DNA from 2 places in the Kocuria sp. KKT182 genome. Region 2 is predicted to be linked to the other one. Evidence: riboswitches for the same ligand, from Rfam matches in the RefSeq annotation. Region 2 holds a riboswitch; the other holds the start of a gene.

Region 1 (11,809 bases), 1.5 Mb from region 2:
CCTGCGCAATGCGCAGGTCCAAACCTTGCTCGTGCTGGTGGGGGCCGGGCTCGCCGCATTCGCCTACCTGAGCTCCTACGTTCTGCTCTACGTTGCCGAGGGCTACCACCAGTTGTTGCCCAGCGTCCCGGAACAGAGTGAGGAAGTGGTGGACGAGATCCTCGTGTGGGGAACCGACGAGGGGTTGCCGACCAGCACTGGTTGGTGGCTGGCTGTCACCACCCCGCACGCGAACATGCCGCTGGCCATTGCTTGGAGCCTGGGGATCGGGCTGGTCGTGCTGGGGATCTTCCTTCTCCTGGCCCGCACGATTGGGCCGTGGCTGCTGCCCTTGTCGGCGATGGGGGCGATGACCCTGACTCTCTACTCGGCCCAGCTGGTGCTGCTGTCCTTCGAGCTGCACTACGACCAGCCCGAGATCTGGTTCCTGGCCTATCTCCTCCTGGCTGCCCTGTTCGCGGTGGGTTGGCAGCGTGCCTTCGGGCAAGGGCCCTTGGAACGCCTCGTCAGTATGGCCGCCAAGGGAGCCGGCCGCACCGTGGTAGGGAACCGGACTCGCCCCGATCCCCACTGAACAGTCACGAGACAGCTTCCCCGGAGCAGCAGGCCCCGCCCGAAGCCTTCACCTGGTTCATTCACCAGGATCGATCGCCGACGGCAGGAGATACTCCTAAGTTCGCCCGGGACGACTTTGCGACGGCCGGCCGCCTTCGGGGCCTGCACCGTCGCGATTGACGTTACTTAACCCATACCGTCTGTCACACGTTTCAAGCCTTAACTGTTGCGGTAGGTGCTCCCTGCATGCACCGAGGGAACGGCCGGGGTGCATCTTCACCAAATCTTCAAAGACGAGCGTTTCAAATCGCCAGATCGGCAGTCTACGGTCGATCACATGGCGGACTGGCTCCAGCGGGTTCGTCTCCCGGATCTAACCGACGAAGGAGCAAGCCATGATCGACAACGTGACTTCGATGCTCGCGACCTACCCGAAGGACCTGGGCGGGGTGGACCGGCAGAAGCTGGCCGCGTGCATCGCCGCCTGTTTCGAGTGCGCCCAGACCTGTACGGCGTGTGCGGACGCGTGCCTGTCCGAGGACATGGTCGCGTAGCTGGCCAAGTGCATCCGCACCAACTTGGACTGCGCGGACATCTGCGAGTCCACCGGCCGGGCCCTGTCGCGGCACACCGGCTACGACGCCAACATCACGCTCGACACGATCAAGGCCTGCTGGATCGCCTGCAAGGCCTGTGCCGACGAGTGCGAGAAGCACGCGGACATGCACGAGCACTGCCGGATCTGTGCCGAGGCGTGCCGGCGTTGCGCGCAGGCTTGCGCCGAGCTCGTCGACGCCCTCGGCTGAGCAGAGATCTCCGGAGCAACCGGTGCGGCACCTGCCGCACCGGCACTCGCACTGAGGACCGCCCCCGTGGGTTGCGCCCTGGGGTAGGGCGGGCCGCCGGGTGTCGGCGCGTCTCACCTCAGGTCTCCGGAAACGACGAATGGCCCACCACAGCTCGAGGAGTACCAATGAGCACCGACCTTCCCACCGCTGTCGACGTCCTCGTGGTCGGTGGTGGCCCGGCCGGCCTGTCGGCGGCGACCTGGCTGGGCCGGTACCAGCGATCCACACTGGTCGTCGACGCCGGGCAGCAGCGAAACCTGCCCGCCGACCGCGCCCACGGCCTGCTGGGCCGGGACCCGACCACCCCGCAGGAGTTCCTGGCCGAGGCCCGCGCCGGAGTGGAGCAGTACCCCGAGGTGGCCCTCCATCACGGGGCGGTCACGGCCCTGCGCCGGGACGAGGCTGGGACGTTTCGGGCTACCGTCGACGACACGGAGGTGTCCGCGGAACGGGTCGTGCTGGCCACCGGAGTCCGGGACCGGCTCCCGGAGCTCGCCGGACTCCACGACCACTACGGCACCGACGTGCACCACTGCCCGGCCTGCGACGGGTACACCGCCCGGGATCAGGTGGTGATCGTGCTGGGCTCGGGCGAGCAGGTGCCGGCCTACGCCGCGGAACTGCTCGACTGGGCCGACACCGTGCGGATCGTCACCGACAGCACCGGCCAGGCCTTCGACGAGGACCAGCGGGCGGTGCTGGCCGACCACGGGGCCGAGGTCGTGGACGGGGTGGCCGAGGCGCTGGTCGGGGCACCTGGCGCCCTGGTGGGGGTGCAACTGACGAACGGGGAGCTGGTGGAGGGCGACAAGGTGTTCTTCTCCTACGCCCACCACCCTGTCAACCACCTGGCCCGGGACCTGGGGTGCGAGCTCGACCACGAGGGAGGGATCCTCGTCGACGGGTTCCAGCTCACCAGCGTGGACGGAGTTTACGCCGCGGGGGACATCACCGCGGGACTGCAGCTGGTGCCGATCGCCATCGGCAAGGGTGCCGCCGCGGGCGTCGCCTGCGCCACCTCGCTGCGCGGGCATCCCACCAACGGCGCGACACCGGCCCCGCCGACACGCCGGTTCACCACCAGATGATCATGACCAGACGGGTTCGAGGAAGAGCTCTGGCGGCGGATCCAACGCCGGGAGTGTCCGTGTCAACGATGTCGGTTGAGCAGCCACATGGGCCGAGGAGTCAGGCGCTGCGTTGTGGGGCCGGGCTTCAGCGGGTCGACAGCAACTGTTCCAGGTAACGGATTTCTGACTGCTGGCTGGCGACGATGGACTGTGCCAGCGACCGGACGGCTGGAAAATCCGTCTCCGCCAAGGCGGCCTCGGCCATGGTGACGCCAGCCTTGTGATGGGGGATCATCAGTTCAAGGTAGAGCCGTTCGGCCTCAAGGCCCTCAGCCTCCTCGAGGGCTTCGAGTTCGGCAGACGTGGCCATGCCCGACATCGCGGGTGCGTCCTGCGTGGTTGCGTGAGAGGTGCTGTGGCCGGCGCTTCCCTCCATCCGCGCCATGGCCGGTTGGGGAGAGGCCTGGGGCAGGTCCCATACCGATAGCCATCCGTACATTTGCCCGGCTTGGTGTTGCTGGGTGCGGGCGACGTCATAGGCCAGCTGACGGATTTCCGGGTCCTGTGTGCGGTCCCGGATCATCATGCTCATCTCAACGGCTTGCAGATGGTGGGCCTGTATGTCCCGGGCAAAATCAGCCTCCGAGCTTCCTCCAGATAGGCCAGAAGGCATCGGGGCGCTCAGTCGCCCTACGGCCCAGCCGCCGGCCACCAAGAGTATGGCGGCGGTGATAGCCAGCAGGGCCTGTTGGGATCCGCGTCCTGCTGGCCGGCTGGCCACGTCCTGCGTACTCATGCGACGCGGCCGGGACCGTCGAGTCCACCGGTGCAGGCTGCTCCGGGTTCGGGCGCCTGGGGAGACTGCCAGTACTTGGCGACGAAATCTGCGATGCGTTCGTCATCGGGCGTCTCCACGGTTACCTGGGCGCCCCAGGCGGAGAGGGCAATAGGCGAGTCCAGACCCTCGGAGGGGGAGACCACAGCGTGGGTGTCCGGCAAGATTTCTTGCAGGGTGGTGACTTCGTCCTCAGTCAAGGCCGAGGGATCGTAGGCGGCCCAGACAGCGCCGTGTTCCAGGGCATGCACAGCGTTCTCCTGGGGCACTTCTTGGGTGTAGACCCCGCAGTTGAGCCAGGTGCTGGCGTGATCACCGCCCACCGGAGGCTCTTGCTCATAGTCAACGGGGGTGCTCACATGCTCGGCATTGAGGTTTTCGAAGGTCTCCAGCCCCGCGATCTCAATGTCCTGGCGCGCCGGCGGAGGCGGGTCGTTGATCACCGCGACGGTCACTAAGAACTTGTTTCATAATGCGGTGAGGCGTCTGTGGCAGATCAGCGCGCAGGCCAGTTGCAGCAGTCCGAGATGGAGGTCGGCCCGGCGTTCCCACCGAGTCCGGAGTCGCTTGTAGGAGTGCAGCCAGGCGAAGCCGCGCTCCACCACCCAGCGATGCCGGCCCAGCCCGGAACCATGGGCGACGCCTCGACGGGCGATGCGCGGAGTGATCCCGCGGGCGCGCAGCAGCCGCCGGTACTTGTCGTGGTCATAGCCACGGTCCGCGAACAGTTCCCGGGGCTTGCGGCGGGGCCGACCACGCAACCCGCGGATCGGCGGAATCGAGTCGACCAGGGGCAACAGCTGGGTGACGTCGTTGCGGTTGCCGCCGGTGAGGGTGACCTGTAGCGGGATGCCGTTCGCCTCAACGATCAGGTGGTGCTTGGAACCGGGCCGGCCGCGATCGACGGGGCTGGGCCCGATGTGGTCCCCCCTTTGAGGGCCCGCACGTGCGAGCCGTCCACAGCGCACCGGTCTAGGTCCAGTGCCCCGGCCGCGCGCAGCTCAGCCAACAGCACTTCGTGTACCGCCGGCCACACTCCGGCCTCGGTCCAGTCCCTCATGCGCCGCCAGCAGGTCACTCCGGAGACGCCGAGCAGGTCCCGGGGCAGCTGGTTCCAGCCGAGCCCGGTCTTGAGCACGAACACGATCCCGGCCAGAGCTGTCCGGTCATCGGCGGGCTTGCGCCCTGGGTGCTGGTGGCGCCGGGGTGGGCGTGGTGGCAGCAACGGCTCGACTCGCTCCCACAGCGAGTCCGGTACGAGATCCCCCATCATGCCCACCAGGGTCACCGAGGACCCCGTCAGCACTCAAGGGCTACGTCGAACTCATTATGAAATGACCTCTAAGGAACCGACCAGGGCGACGGCGGCAACCGCACCTGTTCCCGTAAGAATTTTCCGCTTGCGAGCCGCTTTGTTTTCGGCGGCCCTGTGCGCCTCGAGCAGGGCAGCACGGTCCTGCCTCGCCGGCCCGGAATTCTTGGCACTACCCATGGTGTGATCTCCTCAAGGATTCAGTCAGTCCTCGTCTATGACGAGAAGACGCACCGGACCCGGTGCTGCCGTTGTAGTCGATGGCCCAGCTCAACCGGCCCACGCAGACGGCCTCGAGCTCGATAGCGCAGCTCGAAGCAAAGCTGATCGCTGCCTCCGGGGCCAGGATCCTAATCCGACGAATCTGTGAGGGTAACCCCCGCGGATCGACCTCGCTGAGATCCCTGTCCGCGACCAACCACGCAGAGGTCCCAGCCGGATCGGCGGGGGAGGACCCGAGGCCTGTCCCGCCCATGCCGGCACCACCCTTCTTCTCCGAGGATCTGAGGTTCAACAGATGACCGCTTTTACTACGGAAGATAGTATACGGTCGTCTGGGTTCGCATATCCCTCGTTGGTCTGCCCGGGGCCGGCAGCGCGCATGCTTCTCCGTGCGGTTGTCGCTCCCCTCGTTGCGGGGGTTGAATGCGTTCTGGCAGGTCTTGAGCGCCGGCCGAGTAAGACTGGCGTCGGAATCGGTGTGCCGGGCAAATATGTTGCCGGCGGCGGTCCTGGTGCCAATGCGGCACGGTGTGTGCGGACAGGCGTGCGTCGGTGCGGTCGGTGCAGCTCTCTGGGGATGCGCGAAGTAAGTGACGATGCATGCGACCAAATTGATCTTGCCCCTCCGCCTGGCCTCACAATCGTTGTGGCGCTACGGCGGCCTGCGCCAATGGGTGGCCGGCCCTGCGGCACGGTCGCCATGTCGGTCTTTATCGGGGTGTAACACTTGTCTACTATCTCCGATAGTATCCGGTCTGTGCCGATGATCGATCCGGTCGGCGCCCTCGTGCACATCGCCGAATTCTGCCGGTGCCCGAGGTTCCTGAAGAGAAATCGCTTGGCAGAAGCGGGGGAACCATTTTCGGTCCCGGTGATCCGGGGCCTTGGGGTTAAGTCGCCCAGGACGTATGCGTCCGGAGTGACCGGGTGTCTCCCACCCGCATCCGACAGCTCACCTCGTAGGCAAAGGGAGGAACTCACCCATGTCGCTTTTCAAGCACAACGCTGCCCGCCACCGCGCCGAGACCACCTCGCACGCGGTGCGCACCACCACGATCGCCGCCGCCGCCGGTGCCGCACTCATCGGCTCCATTGCTCCGGCCCAGGCCTACGCCGAGGTCCCCGCGGCCACGGCCACCGCCTACGCGGCCCCCGCCTCCGCACTGGCGACCTATTCCTCGGCGGCCTCCCCGGCCGTGGCCGCCCCGCAGACCGTCACCACCGCCTCCCAGGCCACGGCGGCACCCGAGCAGGCTGCTTCGACCGCGACGGTGTCCACCCAGTCGGCGGACATCACCGAGATCACCGGCGCCTCCGGGATCGTGGCCACCGCGATGCAGGGAGCCGGCACCGGCTACGTCTGGGGTGGGACCGCTTTCGGCGCCTGGGACTGCTCCGGCTTCACCAAGTGGGCCTACGCCCAGAACGGCATCGAGATCCCCCGCACCAGCTTCCAGCAGATCGCCGCAGCCACTCCCACCACGGCCCCTCAGCCGGGGGATCTGGTCTCCATGCGCGGAGGCAACCACATCGGCATCTACATCGGCGGCGGCAAGATGATCTCTGCCCTGAACCCCACCCAGGGCACCTTCGTCCACTCCGTCAACGACATGCCCCTGGACGGCTACTACACCTACCGCTGACCCGACCCCACAGCCGCGGCCGGCACCGGCCGCGGGCGGTCCGGAGGCATACGACCTCCACCATCTGCCACCCCACGACGAGCCGAGGCGAAACCCGCATGCTGCTGAGCGCCACTTCCCCGATCCATGCCCTGATGTCCGTCCCCGTCCGACAGGGCATCCCATCCCCGGACTGGCAGGGGTTCTCGGTCGGGCCGTTGACGATCCACGCCTACGCTTTGGCCATCCTGACCGGGATCGCCGCGGCGATGTGGCTGACGCTGCGCCGCTGGAAAGCGCGCGGGCTGGATCCGGAGATCGTGTGGGACGTGGTCATGTGGGCGGTCCCGATCGGGATCATCGGGGCCCGGGTCTACCACGTGCTCATCACGAACCCGGCCGGCTACTTCGGCCCCGGCGCCAATCCCGTGGACGCCCTGAAGATCTGGGAGGGTGGGCTGGGCATCATGGGGGCGGTGGCCTTCGGGGCACTGGCCGCGTGGTGGGTGTGCCGCCGCAACGGCATCCCCCTGTGGGTCTTCGCCGACGCCGCCGCTCCAGGGCTACTGCTGGCCCAAGCGATCGGGCGGTGGGGCAACTGGTTCAACCAGGAGCTCTTCGGCCGCCCCACGACCCTGCCGTGGGGCCTGGAGATCAACCCCGCCAACGCCAACTTCCCCGCCGGGTTACCCGCCGACACCCTCTTCCACCCCACCTTCCTCTACGAGTCCCTCTGGAACCTGGCCGGGGTGGTGCTGCTGCTGGTGCTGGACCGGAAGTTCCGTCTGGACGGCGGGAGGCTCTTCGCCCTCTACCTCATCCACTACGGGGTCGGGCGGATGCTCATCGAGCTGTTCCTGCGCATCGACCCGGCCCTGATGGTCCTGGGTCTGCGGGTGCACGTGTGGACTGCCCTGGGTCTCGTGCTGCTGGGCATTGTCATTTTCATTGCCGTCGCCATGCGTCGTCGCCGGACCGGCCTGGAGGCGACGGCACCGCCCTCGACCTGAGGCCACCGGAGCAGACCACTGCCACGGTGGCGACACCCCTGCGGTCCCGCCGCACTGGGATGGGGAGGATGATGTAGCTGGTTGCCCTCCCCATTCTTCCACCAGAATCTGGGATTGACCCGTGGCCGCCCGCGGCCCCCTGGTGAGGCGGCCTCCTCGGTCAGCCGCCCGGGGCCATAGAGGGCGAAGAGGACGTCGATCGTGGATAAGCCATGGGTGGCCTCCACCAGGACCGGTCTTCCTTTGCTCCTTCCTCGCCCGAGTTGGTGCGGTGAAACCCATCCAACTACTGTTTTCTATAGTAGATAGACCGTGGGGAGAGTCGAACACTTCATGCAACCGGTGCTCTGGGCTGGGCTTGCCGCTTCTGCGGTCACTGCGCTGATCCCTGCGCACGGTGACTCATCGATGTCCGGGGGAACGAACGACTTCGTGTTCTGGGCGCTGCCTGCGGCGAAGTTCGTGTTCAACGCCTCGGGCGCGGCCGTCACCGGCGCCCTGCTCCTGGCCTGTCTGGCGCTGGCGCCGGGCAGCCGTGAGCACGCCCGGGCGCTGAATCTTGCGGGCGTATCGGCGGTGGTGTGGATGCTTGCCGCGGTCGTGGCGGGCTTCATGGATTATCTGGACAACTGGGGCGAACCGGTGGCGTTCACCGAGTCCTTCGCCCGCCAGCTGGGCTACTTCTTCACCCACGTGGGCCTGGGTCAGTTGTGGCTGGCAACCATGGTGATCATCTCTCTCATCCCGTTGTTGTGCCTCGGGGCCCGGAGTCTTACGGTGACGACCGTAGCGGCGCTGCTGGCACTGGCGGGGTGGGTACCCCTGGCGCTGATGGGTCACCCGAACTACGGAGAGGGTCACGAAGCCGGGATCCTCGCCTTCGCGTTGCACATCATCGCGGCCGCCGCCTGGCTGGGCGGGCTCATTGCCTTGGTCGTTTTGCGCCCGGTCCTGGATGTCGAGCGGTTGCGCGTGGTGGCCGGACGTTACTCGACCCTGGCGCTGTTCGCTTTCTTTCTCCTGGTGTTCTCGGGTTACCTCAGGGCCCAGGCCACCGTCGGGGTCGCGGAGAACCTGCTCACCCCCTTCGGAGTGCTCGTGCTGATCAAGATCATCGCTGCCACTGCCGTGGGCTTGGCGGGATACCTCCAGCGCCGGTGGATTCTGACTCGCATGGGCCGTAGCGCTCCGGGCAGCGTCCGGTGGTTCTGGGCTCTGGTGGGCCTTGACCTGGTCCTGATGGGTGCTGCCTCGGCGTCCGCGGTGACACTGCTGCGCCGGGATGAGCCCGTCCCGGACGACCCGGTGGTGAACTACCGTCTCCTGGCGGAGAAAATGGCCGACGAACCACTGCCGCCGGCCCCCGAGGCCTCCACGTTCTTCAGCGAGACGGCGTTCGACCCACTGTGGTCGGCTGCGGTTGTGGCGGGCGTGCTCTGCTATGGGCTCGGCGTGCGGCGGATCCATCGCCAGGGCGGAACCTGGCCCGTGGCCAGGACGACGTCTTGGCTGACGGGAATGGTGGCGCTGTTCTACGTCACCAACGGCGGCGTCAATCAGTACCAGAACTTCCTGCTCAGCGCCCAGATACTGCTCCAGATGGCACTGATGGCGATCATTGGCCTGCTGCTGGCGCTAGCGCGCCCGGTGACACTGATCCTGCGCTCGGTACACGCCCGCCGCGACGGCAGCCGGGGCCTGCGGGAATGGGTCCAGATCGCAGGGGGCTCTCGCCTCGGCCAGTTGTTGGTCCGTCCTTCCGCGGCCACCGCTGTGCTGGTGATCTCAGTGCTGGCGTTCTACTTCTCAGCGTTGGTCGAATGGTCCGCCCGGGAACTTCTGGGCCACCAGTGGACGGTGATCTACTTCTTGGCCCTCGGATGCTTGTTCACCACGTCGATGCTCCGCTACCCCGACGGTTCGACGCAGAAGCAGCGGCGTTGCTGGGCCGCGCTGCTATTGGTGGCTGGGTTCTACGTTCTGTTTGGTGGCGTGATGGTTTCGGGCACGCACCTGTTGTCGGCGGATTGGTATGCGGCAATGGAACGGCCGTGGGGCATTGATCCGTTGGCGGATCAGCAGATCGGAGGCTGGTACATCCTCGTTCTCGGCATCGTTCAGGTGGCGAGCCTGGCCACCCGGTTGTTCATCTATCACCGGAATATGGCCTGGACTCACGAACGATCAGGTTTCTCTGCGGGGCCAGTGACCAGTGTGTCCTCAGTGAAATCGAGCATCGACCCCCTGTCGAAAGTTGAAAGGCCAATATGAGCACTCCCACCCGCAGCGGGCGGAACGGCACTGACAACGGTGTTGAGGGGCCCTCCTTCCCTGACCCGGGGCAGCGTGCAGACGATACCCAGCTGCCCGCGCTGGGGCCCCTGGGCATGGCCCGGTGGGCCTGGACGCAGCTGACGAAGATGAACACCGCCCTGTTCCTGCTGCTGCTACTGGCGGTCGCGGCGGTGCCGGGCTCGATCTTCCCGCAGCGGATCCAGGACCCGGGTGCGGTGGCCGACTACATCGATGCCAACCCAACCCTGGGGCCGTGGCTGGATCGGCTGCAGTTCTTCGACGTGTTCTCTTCGGCGTGGTTCTCCGCCATCTACATCCTGCTGTTCGTCTCTCTGGTCGGGTGCGTGCTGCCCCGGGCCGCCAAGCACTGGCGGGCTTGGCGGGCGCAGCCCCCGCGGACCCCTAAGTGTGATGTCCAGGGAGGTTGGTCAGGCGGGTGACCGGTGGCTGGCCTCCAAGTGCGGAGTGGGCTCGATGATGATTGTAGAAGTGCAGCCAGCCCGGTAGGGCATCGTCGCGCTCTGCCGTGGAGGGGTAGAACCGGGCGTAGGCCCAGCCATCGGCCAGGGTGCGGTGGAAGCGTTCGATCTTGCCGTTGGTCTGGGGCCGGTAGGGGCGGGTGCGTTTGGTCTTGATGCTCAGCTCGGCGCAGGCCTGGGCCCAGGCATGGGAGCGGTAGCAGGACCCGTTGTCCGAGAGCACCCGCTCCACGGTGACGCCCTGGTCGGCGAACCACGCCCTGGCTCGGCGCAGCACCCCGATCGCGGTGGCAGCCTTCTCATCGGTGCAGATCTCCGCGTACGCCATCCGGGAGTGGTCATCGATCACGGTATGCACGAAGGCGGTCCCGATCAGGGGGCCACGTACTGGGCCTTTGCGGCGTTGAGTATCGGTGGTGGCGCGGTTGCGGTCGCCTTGCTGCTTACCGAGGTAGCGCCAGCCACCTCCGTCGGGGATGTTGCCGAACTTGGTGACGTCGACGTGGATCAGTGATCCGGGATGGTCGTGTTCGTAGCGGCGCAGGGGTTCGCCGGTGACCCGGTCGATGCGGGAGAGCCGGTTGATCCGGCAGCGCACCAGCACCGCATGCACGGTCGAGGCCGGCATTCCGAGTCGGCCGGCGATCTGCACTGGGCCCAGCCGGTGTCGCCACCGCAGGGCCACGATCCTCCGGACCACCCCGGGGGCGGTCTTGGTCGGGCTGGTGCGCGGGCGAGAGCTGCGATCAGCCATCCCGGCTTGGCCTTCGGCCCGGTAGCGGTCGGCCCATTTCTTGGCCGTGCGGGCAGAGACCATGAACATCTTGGCCGCCGCGGCGTAGGTCCACTGATCCTCGACGATCAGCCGGGCCAGGCGTAGGCGTGTACGAGGGGTCAGGACGGCGTTAACGTGGGACATGAAGGCCTCCGGTGGGTGAAGCGGTGAACTAGACAGCTCCACTTCACTACCGGAGGCCTTCCCGTGTCAGCCCGACTCACCGCCTTGCGGCGGGACAACCTCCCTGGACATCACACCTAAGCGGCTGGGGCGGCTGCCCGAGCACCACCGCCTGGTCCTCGGTGGGCCCGCGGATGCCCCGGCCCCGAACAAGGTCGTGGCTGAGGCCGCCCGGCTGCTGCGCAAGCGCGGCTACCGGGTGGTCGTGCGCGACACAGGAGGACCGGCGCCGTCGGTGGCCGCCGAGCGCGGGATGTGGAAGGAGGTCGGCAACGTCGTCTTCCACCTGGCGCTGCTGGGGGTGCTGGTCTCCGTGGCGGTGGGGTCCCTGTTCGGCTACAAGGGGCAGAAGATTCTGGTGGAGGGCGAGTCTTTCGCCAACTCGTTGATCAACTACGACGCGTTCATCCCGGGCACGAACTACGACGCCGACCAGCTGGAGCCGTTCTCTCTCACCCTGGAGAACTTCGAGGTCGAGTTCTACCGCGACACCGTCGATCCCAGCCAGTACGGGACCCCGGTGGACTTCACCGCCGAGGTCACCGTCCAGGAACCCGGAGGACAGCCGCGGCAGGAGACCCTGAAGGTCAACGCCCCGGTCAA
Region 2 (11,809 bases):
GCAGACGGGGCCCGGCTCACCCCGACGGCGACGGACTCTTTGCGCACCGCATCCGGGACCGGGGCCACCAGATCCTGGAAGTCGGGGGCGGCCGTCTCCGCAGCACGGGCAGGCGCGGTGGATCCCGAAACAGCGGGTCCCGAGGTCTTGTCAGTCATAAGGGGTTCTCCTGCAGGTCGCTCGACACGGCAGTGCCAAGATGATGGGTCAGCAAGTCCGGGCGCCGGGCGCCGTTGCCATACGACCACGGTTAGCTGAATGGTCCTTGAACACGGACCCAAACGTGTCGATCCCACGGCAGGTCCTTGCTGGTCGGTCGCGTCCCTGTCGGCGAAGGGGCGGCTCCACCAGATGAAGGACTTCCTGGTGGGGCCGACCCCAGCGAGGAACAGCCCATCGGGTCAGGAGTGGCTGGGGCGGCGGGCCGGGATGTGATGAGTCTGCCACCCCACCGGTCCTGGACGGGGAATGAGTAGGTGCTGGGACGGCGGTCGGCCCGACCGGTGGGTCCATCAGGAACCCCCGGTCGGGCCGATGATTACGGGTCAGCGCAGACTCAGGGCTGTGGTGGTGATGTCAAAGATGCCAAACTGGTCGATCAGTGCCGGGAGGTCCTCGGCCTCGGGTCTGAAGCCCAGCAGCGGCACGATAGAGCCGGTATGGTCCTGGGACTTCTCGGTCGGGGAGGTGGCGTAGTTGAGATTCATGCGCCCACCGTCGGTGGTGGCTAAGTCGCCGTCGCACGGGTGGACCGTCTCAGGCTGCCTTTACCAGGTCAGGTCGTGGCAACTGGCGCAGTCGGCGGGTTCCCGCCGGCAAGGTGGCGTGCACAATTGCGTACCGCTCGCTCAACACGTCCTGAGCACCGCCGAGCACTTTCTGATGGTCCGCACCGGGCACCGCGACGAGGTGGGCGGTGGCCACGTTCATCCCCGAGGTCAGCGTCCACAGGTGCAGGTCGTGTACCTGGGCCACCCCGCATCTGTTATCCCGCGGCGCGTCTGCCGGCATCCAGGTCCAGCGCCACCTTGCAGGGGCGCAACCGATGCCGAGAGGGTTATGCCGCCTGCCCATCGGTGACCGGTCAAGGACCCCGGTAGCCTCCAGGGCCTGAGCCCATCGAGCCTCTGCACCGTGCGTCACGGGGCTGGAATCACGTGCCGATCCTCGTCACATGATCCCAGCCCCGCAGTCGAAAAGCCCATGCAGGTGCCCTGCCGGCCAATGGCGGCGTGCTCATGTTCTGTCTCGGGTACCCAAAATGTTCGCTGGCCTGCTGATCGGATCCGACGGCAGGGCACCCGTCGGAGGAATGGGCGCACCCGGACCACGACGGGCCCGGAAGGCCGGACCGGTTCGTCGTCGTGACTACCGAACCGGTGGCCCAGCAGGGGCCGACCGGCGAAGGCACGGTTTACTTCCGTGGGGTCCGTAGGGGTGTTTTTGGTGTCCGCTACCGATATCGCCGGCTCGATGGGAACCAGCCGCTGTTGCAGCCGCGTCCGGGCTCAGGATTCGCGACGACCGGGGGCGAGGACGAGCCCGCGCCCCGCGCCGGCGGTCCGGGCCAGGGCCCGCTCCAGCGGGCCTTGCCCGTAGGCGCGCTGCCAGGCCACGGCGAACACCGCCGCCCCGATGGCGTGAATGAGGAACCACAGCAGGGGCACCTCGTAGTGCACCATCGCGGCCAAGGCCAGCAGGTGGGCCGTGTAGAGGGTCAGGGTCATGGAGCCCGCAGCACTGAGCGGCAGCAGCCAGGCGCCGGCCTTCCGCCCGATGAGCAGGAACGCCCCCAGCACGGCCGTGCCGGAGCCGAGACCGTAGAGGATGGCGATCGGGGTGTTGGTGTGCGGGCCGGGGATCAACAGCCACCACCACGTGGTGTCGGGCAGGACGGGGTCGGGGCCCCAAATGATGATCTCGTCGATCTGTTCGTGGCTCAGCGACGGGGTGGAGCTCATTAGTTGGTCGTAGCCGCCGGCCTGGAGGATCAGCACCCAGTAGACCAGCCACGCGGCCAGGGCCAGGATCAGACCGGCCGTGAACAGCCGGCCCTGGACGTGCAGGGACCGCAGGTTGAGCCGGCCGATGGCTATGCCGGCGAGCAGGTAGGTCAGGTAGGGGACGGCGGGGTAGGTGCCGGTGAACAGCACCTGGGACAGCACGGTGCCGGGGTCGGTGAGCACCCCGGTGATCGTGGGATTGTAGGTCTCCATCGCCGGCAGCACCCCGCGCAGGGACAGCATCAGCACGGGGGTGAGCACGGCGCTCACCCCGGCGAGGACGAACAGGGTGCGGGCGGGCAGGTGCAGGAAGGGGATGGCCAGCAGGAAGAACATCCCGTAGTAGAGCAAGATGTTGTAGGCGGGCGGGTCGCCGGGCATGAGCTGGTTGACGAGCAGACCCAGCACGGTGATCAGCACGGCCCGGATGAACAGCCCCACCCGATCGGCGGTCATCGTCCGGCCCCGATGGGATGTGCGCCCGCCGGTGGAGAACGCCAGGCCGACCCCGGCCAGCAGGGCGAACAGGGCCGCGGCGCGCCCGGCGAACAGCTGCCACTGCAGGGTGACCTCGTAGGTCTCAGGGTTCCAGGCGGGCAGAATGTGGATGGAGAACATCCCCAGCAGGGCCAGACCCCGAGCGGCGTCGACCCCCACCAGCCGTGGCTTCTTCACCAGCGGGAGGACTGAGCCCCCCTGTTGGTCCCCGCGTCCCCGAATTCGGGTGGTGGATGTTGACCATGCTGGTGCGTTCCTTCTCTCGGATGTACCGGCGGGTCCCGCCCACCGGCCCGGACCTGCGGGCCCCTCTCAACCTCCATCCCACCAAGGCGGATTAGCCCAGGGTTATCCTTTTCCTGTGTCCTGGCTGTGGAAGCAGTTCTCGCCTCCAGGACCGCTGCGCCGAGTTGCGGACGGTTTTCTCCGGCCCCGCGAATATCAGCACCACGGATGTACAACCGGGCGAGAACCGGCGGAGAAGGCCGGCGTCCGGGTCGTCCACACCCTGAGCTGAGTCCCTGGCCAGACAGGGCCCTGCAGACCACCGGCAGACCACGCACTAGATGACGGCAGGGGCGGGCGGGTCGCGTCGGCGTCCCTGCCCGTTCCAGCCGGCGTCAGCCGGTTCCCGTGGGGGCTAGCGGTTCTCGGTGCGCTGCTGCAGCTGATCCAGGTAGGCGTTGTAGGCATCCAATTCCGGGGTGCCCCTGACGGCGGTCTCGGTCTCGTCGCGGGCGGCTTTGCGCGCATCGTCGCGGTGCCATTGGGCCATGATGAACAGCAGGATCAGCAGGGACGGCAATTCTCCGTAGGTCCAGGCCAACGAGCCGGCCAGGACCTGATCGGCCATCGGGTCGATGCCCCAGTTGGCGGGGGGCGTGGCGAAGAACTCCACGACGGGTAGCGGGGCCATCATGACGATGACGCCGAAGAAGGCGTGCAGCGGCATCTCGGGGACAATGTCGGCCAAGCGACTGCCGTAGGTCTGCTTGATCGGTAATGGATCGGCCGACAGCAACGGAACGGTGAACAGGATCCCGGAGGCCAAGAACAGCAGTTCCAGCCCGATGTGGCCGTACCAGGTGGGCAGCAGCCGGTCGTCCAGATCGCTGAGATACACCCCGTAGAAGCTGACCAAGAACAGCGGGACCAAGAAGGCGGGGTGGATGGCGAGCCTGCCCCAGCGGGAGCGCAAACCCCACAGGGCCAGACGCAGCACCACGGCGCCGGGTCCGCGGTGGGGTGTGGCCCGCAGCAGCAGAGTGCCCGGGCTGCCCAGGACCAGCAGCGCTGGGACGAACATCATCAAAGTCAGCTGCTGGAACATGAACACGGAGAACATGCGCAGCCCGTAGCCTTCGATTCCCGCGCCCATGGTGACCGCGGTGGCCGCGCACCCGGTGAGGAAGCACAGGGTCCGCCACACCGACCACCGCCGCCGTGCTGTCCACAGCCGGGTTGCTCCGGCCAGATACAGCACAGCCAGCACCAGCGCGATGGCCGGGATGAGCGGGATCGGTTGCATCGTGGGCGCCAGGAAGTTCTCCAGACTCGGGGGCTCGGTCGGGACCCAGACCGGCCCTTCCACGCTGGGGTCAACCATGGTCACGGAGAGCATCGACTGCCAGGGTCGCATTTTCGCACGCCACAGAACGGGCCCGGGGTCCTGATCGGGCCCTGAGCTCAGGACCGGGGCCGGTGGGGCGGGCGTGCCCCACCGGCCCCTTCCCGGACTTCCATGGGATCTCGGAGGTGGCGGCCGAAGAACCCCGGTGGATTCCGGTCCCGGCGCACAGCTGGGCCGAACCTGGAGACCGGTTCACGTCTGAGCCCGTCAGCCTTTTCACGGGCCCGGCCACGTGTGCTGATCCTGGCGTGCGGATGGACATCATGATGGGGTGCGTCGCTCGGCCAGCAGGTCCTCCATGTAGTCGATCTCGGAGGTCTGGCTGGTGGCGATCGACTGCGCCAGGGACGTCACCACGGGATGGTCGGTGCGCTCCAGGATGGCCTGGGCCATGGTCGCACCTGCCTGGTGGTGGGGGATCATCAACTCGAGGTAGAGCCGTTCGGCCTTCCGGCCTTGGGCGTCCTGGAGCTCGGCCAGCTGCTCGGCGGTGGCCATACCCGGCATTCGCGCGTCCAGGCCCGGGGCCGTGGAGTCCATACCGGGCATGGACGTGTGGTCCTGCGCGCCGTCGTCCATCCAGGCCATGGTCGGCTGGGACGAGGCCTGGGGCAACCCCCACACGGAGAGCCACCCGTACATCTGCCCGACCTGTTGCTGCTGGGTGCGGGAGATGTCGTAGGCCAACCGGCGGATCTCCGGGTCTTCCGTGCGGTCACGGACCAGGGAACTCATTTCCACCGCCTGCAGGTGATGGGTCTGCATGTCGCGGGCGAACCCGGCTTCCGGGCTGCCCTCCGCCGGGGTGGAGGACCTCGGAGCACTCAGCTGCCCCACCGCCCAGCCGGCCGCCACCAACAGCACGGCCGCCAGCACCAGCAGGACCCACCGTCCCCGGTGCCCTGCCAAGCTCCTGGAGGCGGCGCCGGTGGTGCTGGTGCTCATGCGACCCGGCTGGGGGCATCGATGCCGCCGGTGCAGGATGCCCCGGGCTCCGGGGCGTCGGGGGACTGCCAGTACTTGGTCACGAACTGCTCCAGGCGCTCATCCTCCGGGGAGTCCAGGGCGACCTGAGCCCCCCACGCCGAGACCATGATGGGGGCGCCCAGATCCTCGTAGGGGGAGAGCACCACGTAGGTGTCCGGGACAGCCTGGCGCAGGGCCTCAGCCTGGTCCTCGGACAGGGCCGAGGGGTCGTAGGCGGCCCACACTGCCCCGTGCTCCAAGGCGTGCACGGCGTTCTCCTCGGGCACCGGCTCGGTGTAGACCCCGCAGTTGAGCCAGTCACTGGCGTGGTCCCCGCCCACCGGAGGGGACTGCTCGTAGTCCACCGCGGTCTCCACATGGGAGTTGCCGAGGCCCTCGAAGGTCTGCAGCCCGGCGATCTCGATGTCCTCCCGCGCCTGGGGCGGGGGATCGTTGATCACCGCCACCGTCACCAGGGCCGCCACCGCCGCGACAGCCGTCACCGCACCCGCGCCCGCCAGGACCCGCCGCCTGCGGGTGGCCCGGGCATCGGCCGCCCAGTGCTTCTCCAGCAGCGCAGCGCGTTCCTGCCGCGCCCGCTCCGGGTCCGTACCACCAGCCATGCGTCCTCCTTGAAAGGCCCAAAAAGGGTCTTGCTCCTCATGAACGGGCAGGACAGTAGCCCACTGCGCTGAGCCTTTCCTGCAAGGCCTTCTTGGGAAGATCGTCCACCACCCACTCCTGGACATGTGGGCGAGTGTGCATCCTCGAGCGCAGGAGAGGCGCGTCCTCGGTGGCTAACGACGACGACGCAGGAGATCCCGGCCTGGGGCGGGAAGTAAGGACCGGGTGCGCACTCCTCGCTGGTCGTTCAAAGAGGACGCACCCGGAGTATGTGATGCCTGAACCGGCTCAGCGTAGGCAAACCTGGACCGGCCCGGAGCCGACGTTGACGCTGTCGAGGACCGCCTGGTGGCCGTTCCAGCCGCCGTGCACGGCCTCGCCACCGCCGGGATGGACCCCGGTGTGGGCGCCCCCGGGGAGCAGTCGACGAGGACACCGGTCTAGGTCTGGACGGTGGAGACGCGGGCGCCGGACTCAAGTGATCGGCCGGTTAGCCGCGGAAACTGGTTCCGGCCGCGCCCAGCGCATCACTCACCGCCCCAGTGCAGGCCTGATCCCGGACGGTGTCACCGAAACGACCGATGTCCGACGGGGGTGCTTTCGGAAAGAAGCACTCCCGCAGCAGGTGAAGGGCGCAGCAGGTGAAGGGCGCAGCAGGTGAAGGGCGCAGCAGGTGAAGGGCACAGCAGGTGCGCGTGAGGTAGAGGCGGCCCGGCCCCGGGTGAGAGCGGTCCGGGGATCTGCTGCGGTGACCCCGTGGGGCACCGCAGCAGCGAGTCCGGCTCAGCGGTAGGTGTAGTACCCGTCGACGGGCATGGCGTTGACGGAGTGGACGAAGGTGCCCTGGGTCGGGTTCAGCGCCGAGACCATCTTGCCGCCACCGATGTAGATGCCGATGTGGTTGCCGCCGTTCTGGGACACCAGGTCACCAGGCTGCGGGTTGGACGTCGGGGTGGCGGCGGCGATCTGCTGGAAGCTGGTGCGGGGGATGTCGATGCCGTTCTGGGCGTAGACCCAGCCGGTGAATCCGGAGCAGTCCCAGGCCCCGAAGGAGGTCCCGCCCCAGACGTAGCCGGTGCCCACGCCCTGCATGGCCGTGCCCACGATGCCGCCGGCGGCCGGGGCGATCTCGGTGATGGCGGTGGACTGCGGGCTCACGCTCGAGGTGGCGGCGCTCTGCTGCGGGGCCGGGGCTTGGTCGGCGGGGGCGGCGGGCTGCGCGGCGACCGGGGCCTGGTAGGTGTAGGAGGCCAGATCGGCCATCGCCGAGGCCGGAGCCGCATAGGAGGACCCGGAGGCGGCGGGGATTTCGGCGTAGGCCTGGGCCGGAGCGATGGAGCCCACCAGCGCTGCGCCGGCGGCGGCGGCGATGGTGGTGGTGCGCACAGCTCGGGACGAGGTCTCGGCGCGGTGGCGGGCAGCGTTCAGCTTGAAAAGCGACATGGTGGAGTTCCTCCCTTTGCCTACGAGGTGAGCTGTCGGATGCGGGTGGGAGACACCCGGCCGCAGAACGCACGCGCTCTGAACGGCTTAACCCCAAGGCCCCGGATCACCGGGACCGGTAATGGTTCCCCCGCTTCTGCCAACCGATTTCTCTTCAGGAACCCCGAGCACCGGCAGAACTCGGCGATGTGCCACGGGGGCGCCAAGAAGATCAGCTCTCGGCACGAGGAGGACAATACAGGGCCCACCCCCTAATGTCACGTTTTGGTCACGGCCGCCGATCGGGTGGTCGTCTTGGTTGCCGAGGGTGCTCAGCAACGTGTTCCCGGCCCAGTGGAGCTTCGTTTCGGGCGGGAACATCAGTGTGTTCACCGTTAGCGGGGGCATGGCCGGGGAGAGTCCCTGATGGGCCCGAAGATGCACACCCTCGGCACGCCTGCGGCGGCCTGTCAGCACTGGGAGACCGCCGGTGGCTGCGGTGGGCGGTTTCCGCGCGTAGGGCAAGAAAAGCGATCGAGGCTCTCGGGCGGAGGCTTCGGAGGATATCGGAGGATAAATTCAGCGCGCGCTCATGTCTGCCGTAATCCGCCATCCGAACGAAGCACATTTCTTCATCGAATCTTCATGCCTTCAGCGTGTAGAGGAATAACGGGCACGCTCAAGGGCAGGACAGGAATCGATGTGTTCTCCGGCAGGTGATTCGACTGCATGGCCCTAGGAGCACGCCCGGGGGTCAGTGTTCAGACGGCATCGACACGGCCGCCTCCAAGACGTTGATTCCGTTTGCGGCAACGGGAAATCCGGAGGATGCTTCGTCTGCTGCTTCCTCGATACTGCCGGTATATCCGGGCAGGACCAGGGCGCACCCCAGGACGAGGGCGGTGATGGTGATGGTGCGCTTCACAGGGGGCCTCCAATCGGCGGGGCGAGCGGGCAACGGCATCGGCCGCTCGAGACGCCAACAAGATATCCGCCTCGCCGTGGCGACGCCTGCCAAGCCCTTGCGAAATGACCGCCTCTACCCGAGGGGGTGGTCGTTGCGGTCCATCTGCCAGTCGGCCAGGTCCACGGAGACCGCCGCGGCGGCGCCGGCCCACAGAGAGAAGTCGAGCCATTTCCCGCTGAGCTGGAACCGGTCGTCGCTCACGGTCGGTCCTGCCCGGCGGGCCCGTCTTGGCCGAGCGGGACGGTGTCCTTCCAGAAGCCCTGGGCGCGGAGGAACCTCTCGAGGTTCTCGCAGTGGTCGGGGCACGCCAGCCAGCTCTTGCGGTGGTGTGGGGTGTGGATGCGCGGGTTGTTCCAGCGGATCCGCCACGCGGCGTCCGCGCCGCAGCCCTTGCGGGAGCACTGCAAGTTGTCGGGTCCGGCCGGTGGTGCCGCGGATCCGTGCGGGGACAGCGATCTGAGCCGGTCGGACTCCACGGCGGTCGTGCTCCTCAGGGCGCTCGGGCAGGCTCCCCGGACAGCCCCGCGTCAGGCTCAGGCCGCGCCGCGGCGTCGGGAGGTGTCGTCCTCGACAGTAGCGGAGGAAGCCGGTTTCCCGCTGGGAGCAACCCTGCTCCCAGAGCCCGATGTCGCGGTCTGCGGGCTCTCGTTGCGGTGTCTTTCCGTCGTCGCCGTGACCGGTGATGGACTCACCCGCCAACACGGGGTGAAGTGACCCCCGTCATCAGGACACCCACGGCAGTGTGGCCCCTGCTCAGCGTAGGATTCCCGTCTTGACTTCGAAGTCGTTTGTATAGCTTTCCTCAAGATGGCGTGAAGATTCCCCATAACTTGCCCTCTGGTAGCTGTACGGGCTGTTCTTCCGGACCGGTGAGGGCATAGTTTGCAAGTGAGAACACCCCGTTCTCATCACCCCGTGCACGGGCGTTAGGGTGCCCCAGTCTTTGCTCCCCTTAGGCTGGGGCACCCGTCGATAATGTGGAGGAGCGACGTAGCCCGGACCGAAGAATCCGACGGATCCGGGACTGGCTCGCGGGCCCTCAATTGGCAATCCGAGGGCAAGACCCCCGACCCCTCTCCAGTGAGCATCATCATCCCGGTGCTCTCCCTGGTCATCATGCCGGTGCTGGCCGCGGTCAAGAAGAAGGCCGGCACGGCCCTGGGTGACGACCTGATCCTGGCTGGCGCCGCCGAGACCAGGATTTGCGTGCTGCTGTCCGTCTCCACTCTGACCGGGCTGATCCTCTTCGCGCTGACCGGCGCGGCGTGGGTAGACCCGGTGGCCGGGCTTATCCTCTTCGCCTTCGCCCTCCCCGAGGGCAAGGAGGCCGGGGCGAGCTTGTCGAGAGCGACGACGAGGACGAGGACTGATCGACATCCCGTTCCACCACGCTGGTCACGATCACCACGCAACGCTGAGGGGCCTTGTGCCTGGCAGGGCCCTTAGCTGTCCCCGGCGGGCTTGCGCATCCAGGACACAACACCCACCGCCTTACATATGGCGGATTAGCGGTTGGCCTTCGCCGAGGCCCTGTGGAGCAGGCGAGCAGGGCAAGGGGTACTGCACCTGGGTGGGAGAGACGTGGATACGTCTACCACGATGGGTTCGATGGTTTTCACCGTCATGCTCCTCCAGCGCTGTCAGCACTGGCTCGACGAGACCGCCCAACGCGACATCACAGCGCCTTGACGCCAATAGAGCATCCACTCTGCAGGACGCAACCTCGCTGGATGCACGGAGGCACATCAATGCAAATAGGTACATATTGGGGGACGGCGCAACCCGGAAGTGGGGGCACGCCGGGGGGCCCGTCGTTGCTAACGTGAATGTTGGCGGGTATTCGGGGGAACACGGGCTGGTGTCCCCGAATGCTGCGCCCACGGGAGCGTGTCCCATGCGCCAGTCAGGATCTGGGGGATCCCACGGCGGGGGCAAACGTGCCGACCGACAACCGATGAGGCAGTAACTGCCGAACCAGTGGGGGAACACATGCTTAAGTACCAGACTCAGACGGACAAGCTGGGCAAGATCGAGATCCCGGTCAGCGGCATCCGGGTGACACCGATGGACACCAATGAGCTGCACCAGTGGATTGCGGCCACGTGGGAGGAGCGGCGCAAGACCGTGATCCTCGGCCACAATCTGCACAGTCTCTACACGTGGGAGGTCAACCCGACGTTCCGCGCCTTTTACGACAAGGCCGACGTGGTGCTGACGGACGGCTTTCCCATCCTCAAAATGGCCAAGTGGCAGTCCGGGCGGCCGCTCAGCGCCAGGCGGCACCGTATCGGCACCATGGACTGGCTGCCCGGCCTGATCCGGAACACCCCCGTGCGGCGCGTGGCCGTCATCGGCGCGAGCCCCGAAAGCAACGCCGCCACGGTCGCCATGCTCCGTGCGGAGGACCCTGAGCGCACGGTCGAGGGCTGGCCCGGCGAAGGGTGGAACTCGGCCCTCGAGGACCGCATCGTCGGAACGCTCCAGGAGTTCCAGCCGGACTTCGTCATCGTGGGCCTGGGCATGCCGCTGCAGGAGGAGTTCCTGAGTCGGCACTGGGAGGAGTTGCCCACGGCGATCTACGCCGCCGTCGGCGGGGTGATCGACCAGTACTCTGGTATCCAGAAATCGGCCCCGCGCTGGCTCGGGCCCATGGGCCTGGAATGGGCCTACCGACTGGCCACCCAGCCGCGGCGGCTGGGCCACCGGTATCTCGTCGAGCCGTGGATCCTCGCCTACCTCCTGGCGGCCAAGGCCGTCCGGCAGAGCGCTGAGGGGGCGGATGCCAGTTCCTGAGCCGGCCGTGAGCGGGGGGCCGAGACTTTCCGTCCTGGCCCACCGCCTCGTGTCGGAGCGCATCACTAACGCTGCGGGTCAGTGCAACTCGTCCGTGGACCGCAGCGGGGCCTAGGTTCCGCTCCGGACCGCGGCTGGCGTCTCCAGGGCGTCCAGCATCGCGTCCTCCTCGTCCTCCCAGGTGGGGCGGGAGCGCCGCCGCTGCGGCCGGGGCCGCATGAGCGACTTCAGGTGGGCCGGCATGTCGTCGGCCATCTCCAGCTGGCGGATGACGAGCTCCTCGTCGCCCTGGCCGATGTAGTTGCCGTCCTCATCGTAGAACCGTGCGAGCCGGCGCTCCATCTCCTGGGTGAACTGGCGGTCCCACGCGTCGTTGCGGGCCTGCTGGCGGGCGGCGTAGCCGTAGGCCACGAAGAAGAGAGCCGCGAAGGCGTACCACTGCAGCGAGTAGGACAGGTGCGGTCCGGAGTCGATTTCCGGCTCGGGGGCCGGGGCGGGGGCCACCGCGGGCGCCGGGGCCTCGGTGAAGACCTGGCCGTAGGCCTCCGTGCCGATCGGGCGGTCCCACCGCTCCTGCAACTGCTCGAGCTCGATGGTGGCGATCTGCCCCTCGGGGGCCCCACGGCTGACGGCCGGCTCCCCGGGCTGGAGCCGGGCGGAGACCGTCACGGTGCCTGCGGGCGGGGTCGGGACCTCGTCGGGCATGCCGTTGGCCGATGCGCCCGTGGGGATCCAGCCGCGGTTCAGGACCACCACCTGCCCGGTGCCGGTGCGGAAGGGCACCAGGACCTCGTAGCCCACGCGTCCGTTCTGCGGCCGGTTGCGGACCAAGACCTGGTCCTGGGGCAGGTACTCGCCCGTGAGCTTGACGGGGCGCCAGGTGAGGGAGGGGTCGTGGGCGGCGAA

Evidence for each region. A riboswitch is a leader RNA that binds a small molecule or an ion and turns the genes downstream of it on or off. The one in region 2 is predicted to bind cyclic di-AMP.
Region 1: it holds a riboswitch for cyclic di-AMP, as region 2 does, so the genes downstream of both, ACZ2G1_RS10610 (C40 family peptidase) here and ACZ2G1_RS03740 (C40 family peptidase) in region 2, are expected to answer to the same signal.

What each region holds. Positions count from the first base shown of each region.
Region 1 is NZ_CM145757.1:2,271,286-2,283,094, reverse strand. It holds gene ACZ2G1_RS10640 (heparan-alpha-glucosaminide N-acetyltransferase domain-containing protein) at 1-574, shown strand, start outside; partial or broken gene ACZ2G1_RS10635 (four-helix bundle copper-binding protein) at 951-1,361, shown strand; gene ACZ2G1_RS10630 (NAD(P)/FAD-dependent oxidoreductase) at 1,529-2,491, shown strand; gene ACZ2G1_RS10625 (DUF305 domain-containing protein) at 2,619-3,065, opposite strand; gene ACZ2G1_RS10620 (DUF3105 domain-containing protein) at 3,266-3,763, opposite strand; one part of gene ACZ2G1_RS10615 (IS5 family transposase) at 3,776-4,242, opposite strand; one part of gene ACZ2G1_RS10615 (IS5 family transposase) at 4,242-4,581, opposite strand; cyclic di-AMP (ydaO/yuaA leader) riboswitch at 5,628-5,820, shown strand; gene ACZ2G1_RS10610 (C40 family peptidase) at 5,826-6,485, shown strand; gene lgt (prolipoprotein diacylglyceryl transferase) at 6,620-7,474, shown strand; gene ACZ2G1_RS10600 (bifunctional copper resistance protein CopD/cytochrome c oxidase assembly protein) at 7,808-9,745, shown strand; partial or broken gene ACZ2G1_RS10595 (cytochrome c biogenesis ResB family protein) at 9,862-10,176, shown strand; gene ACZ2G1_RS10590 (IS481 family transposase) at 10,172-11,167, opposite strand; gene resB (cytochrome c biogenesis protein ResB) at 11,271-11,809, shown strand, end outside.
Region 2 is NZ_CM145757.1:818,118-829,926, reverse strand. It holds gene ACZ2G1_RS03775 (aquaporin) at 1-158, opposite strand, end outside; gene ACZ2G1_RS03770 (hypothetical protein) at 546-707, opposite strand; gene ACZ2G1_RS03765 (hypothetical protein) at 757-975, opposite strand; gene ACZ2G1_RS03760 (heparan-alpha-glucosaminide N-acetyltransferase domain-containing protein) at 1,509-2,678, opposite strand; gene ACZ2G1_RS03755 (cytochrome c oxidase assembly protein) at 3,142-4,107, opposite strand; gene ACZ2G1_RS03750 (DUF305 domain-containing protein) at 4,393-5,076, opposite strand; gene ACZ2G1_RS03745 (DUF3105 domain-containing protein) at 5,073-5,720, opposite strand; gene ACZ2G1_RS03740 (C40 family peptidase) at 6,505-7,164, opposite strand; cyclic di-AMP (ydaO/yuaA leader) riboswitch at 7,170-7,325, opposite strand; gene ACZ2G1_RS03735 (hypothetical protein) at 7,898-8,068, opposite strand; gene ACZ2G1_RS03730 (hypothetical protein) at 8,183-8,311, opposite strand; gene ACZ2G1_RS03725 (hypothetical protein) at 8,308-8,517, opposite strand; gene ACZ2G1_RS03720 (cation diffusion facilitator family transporter) at 9,191-9,556, shown strand; gene ACZ2G1_RS03715 (WecB/TagA/CpsF family glycosyltransferase) at 10,100-10,903, shown strand; gene ACZ2G1_RS03710 (SURF1 family cytochrome oxidase biogenesis protein) at 11,015-11,809, opposite strand, start outside.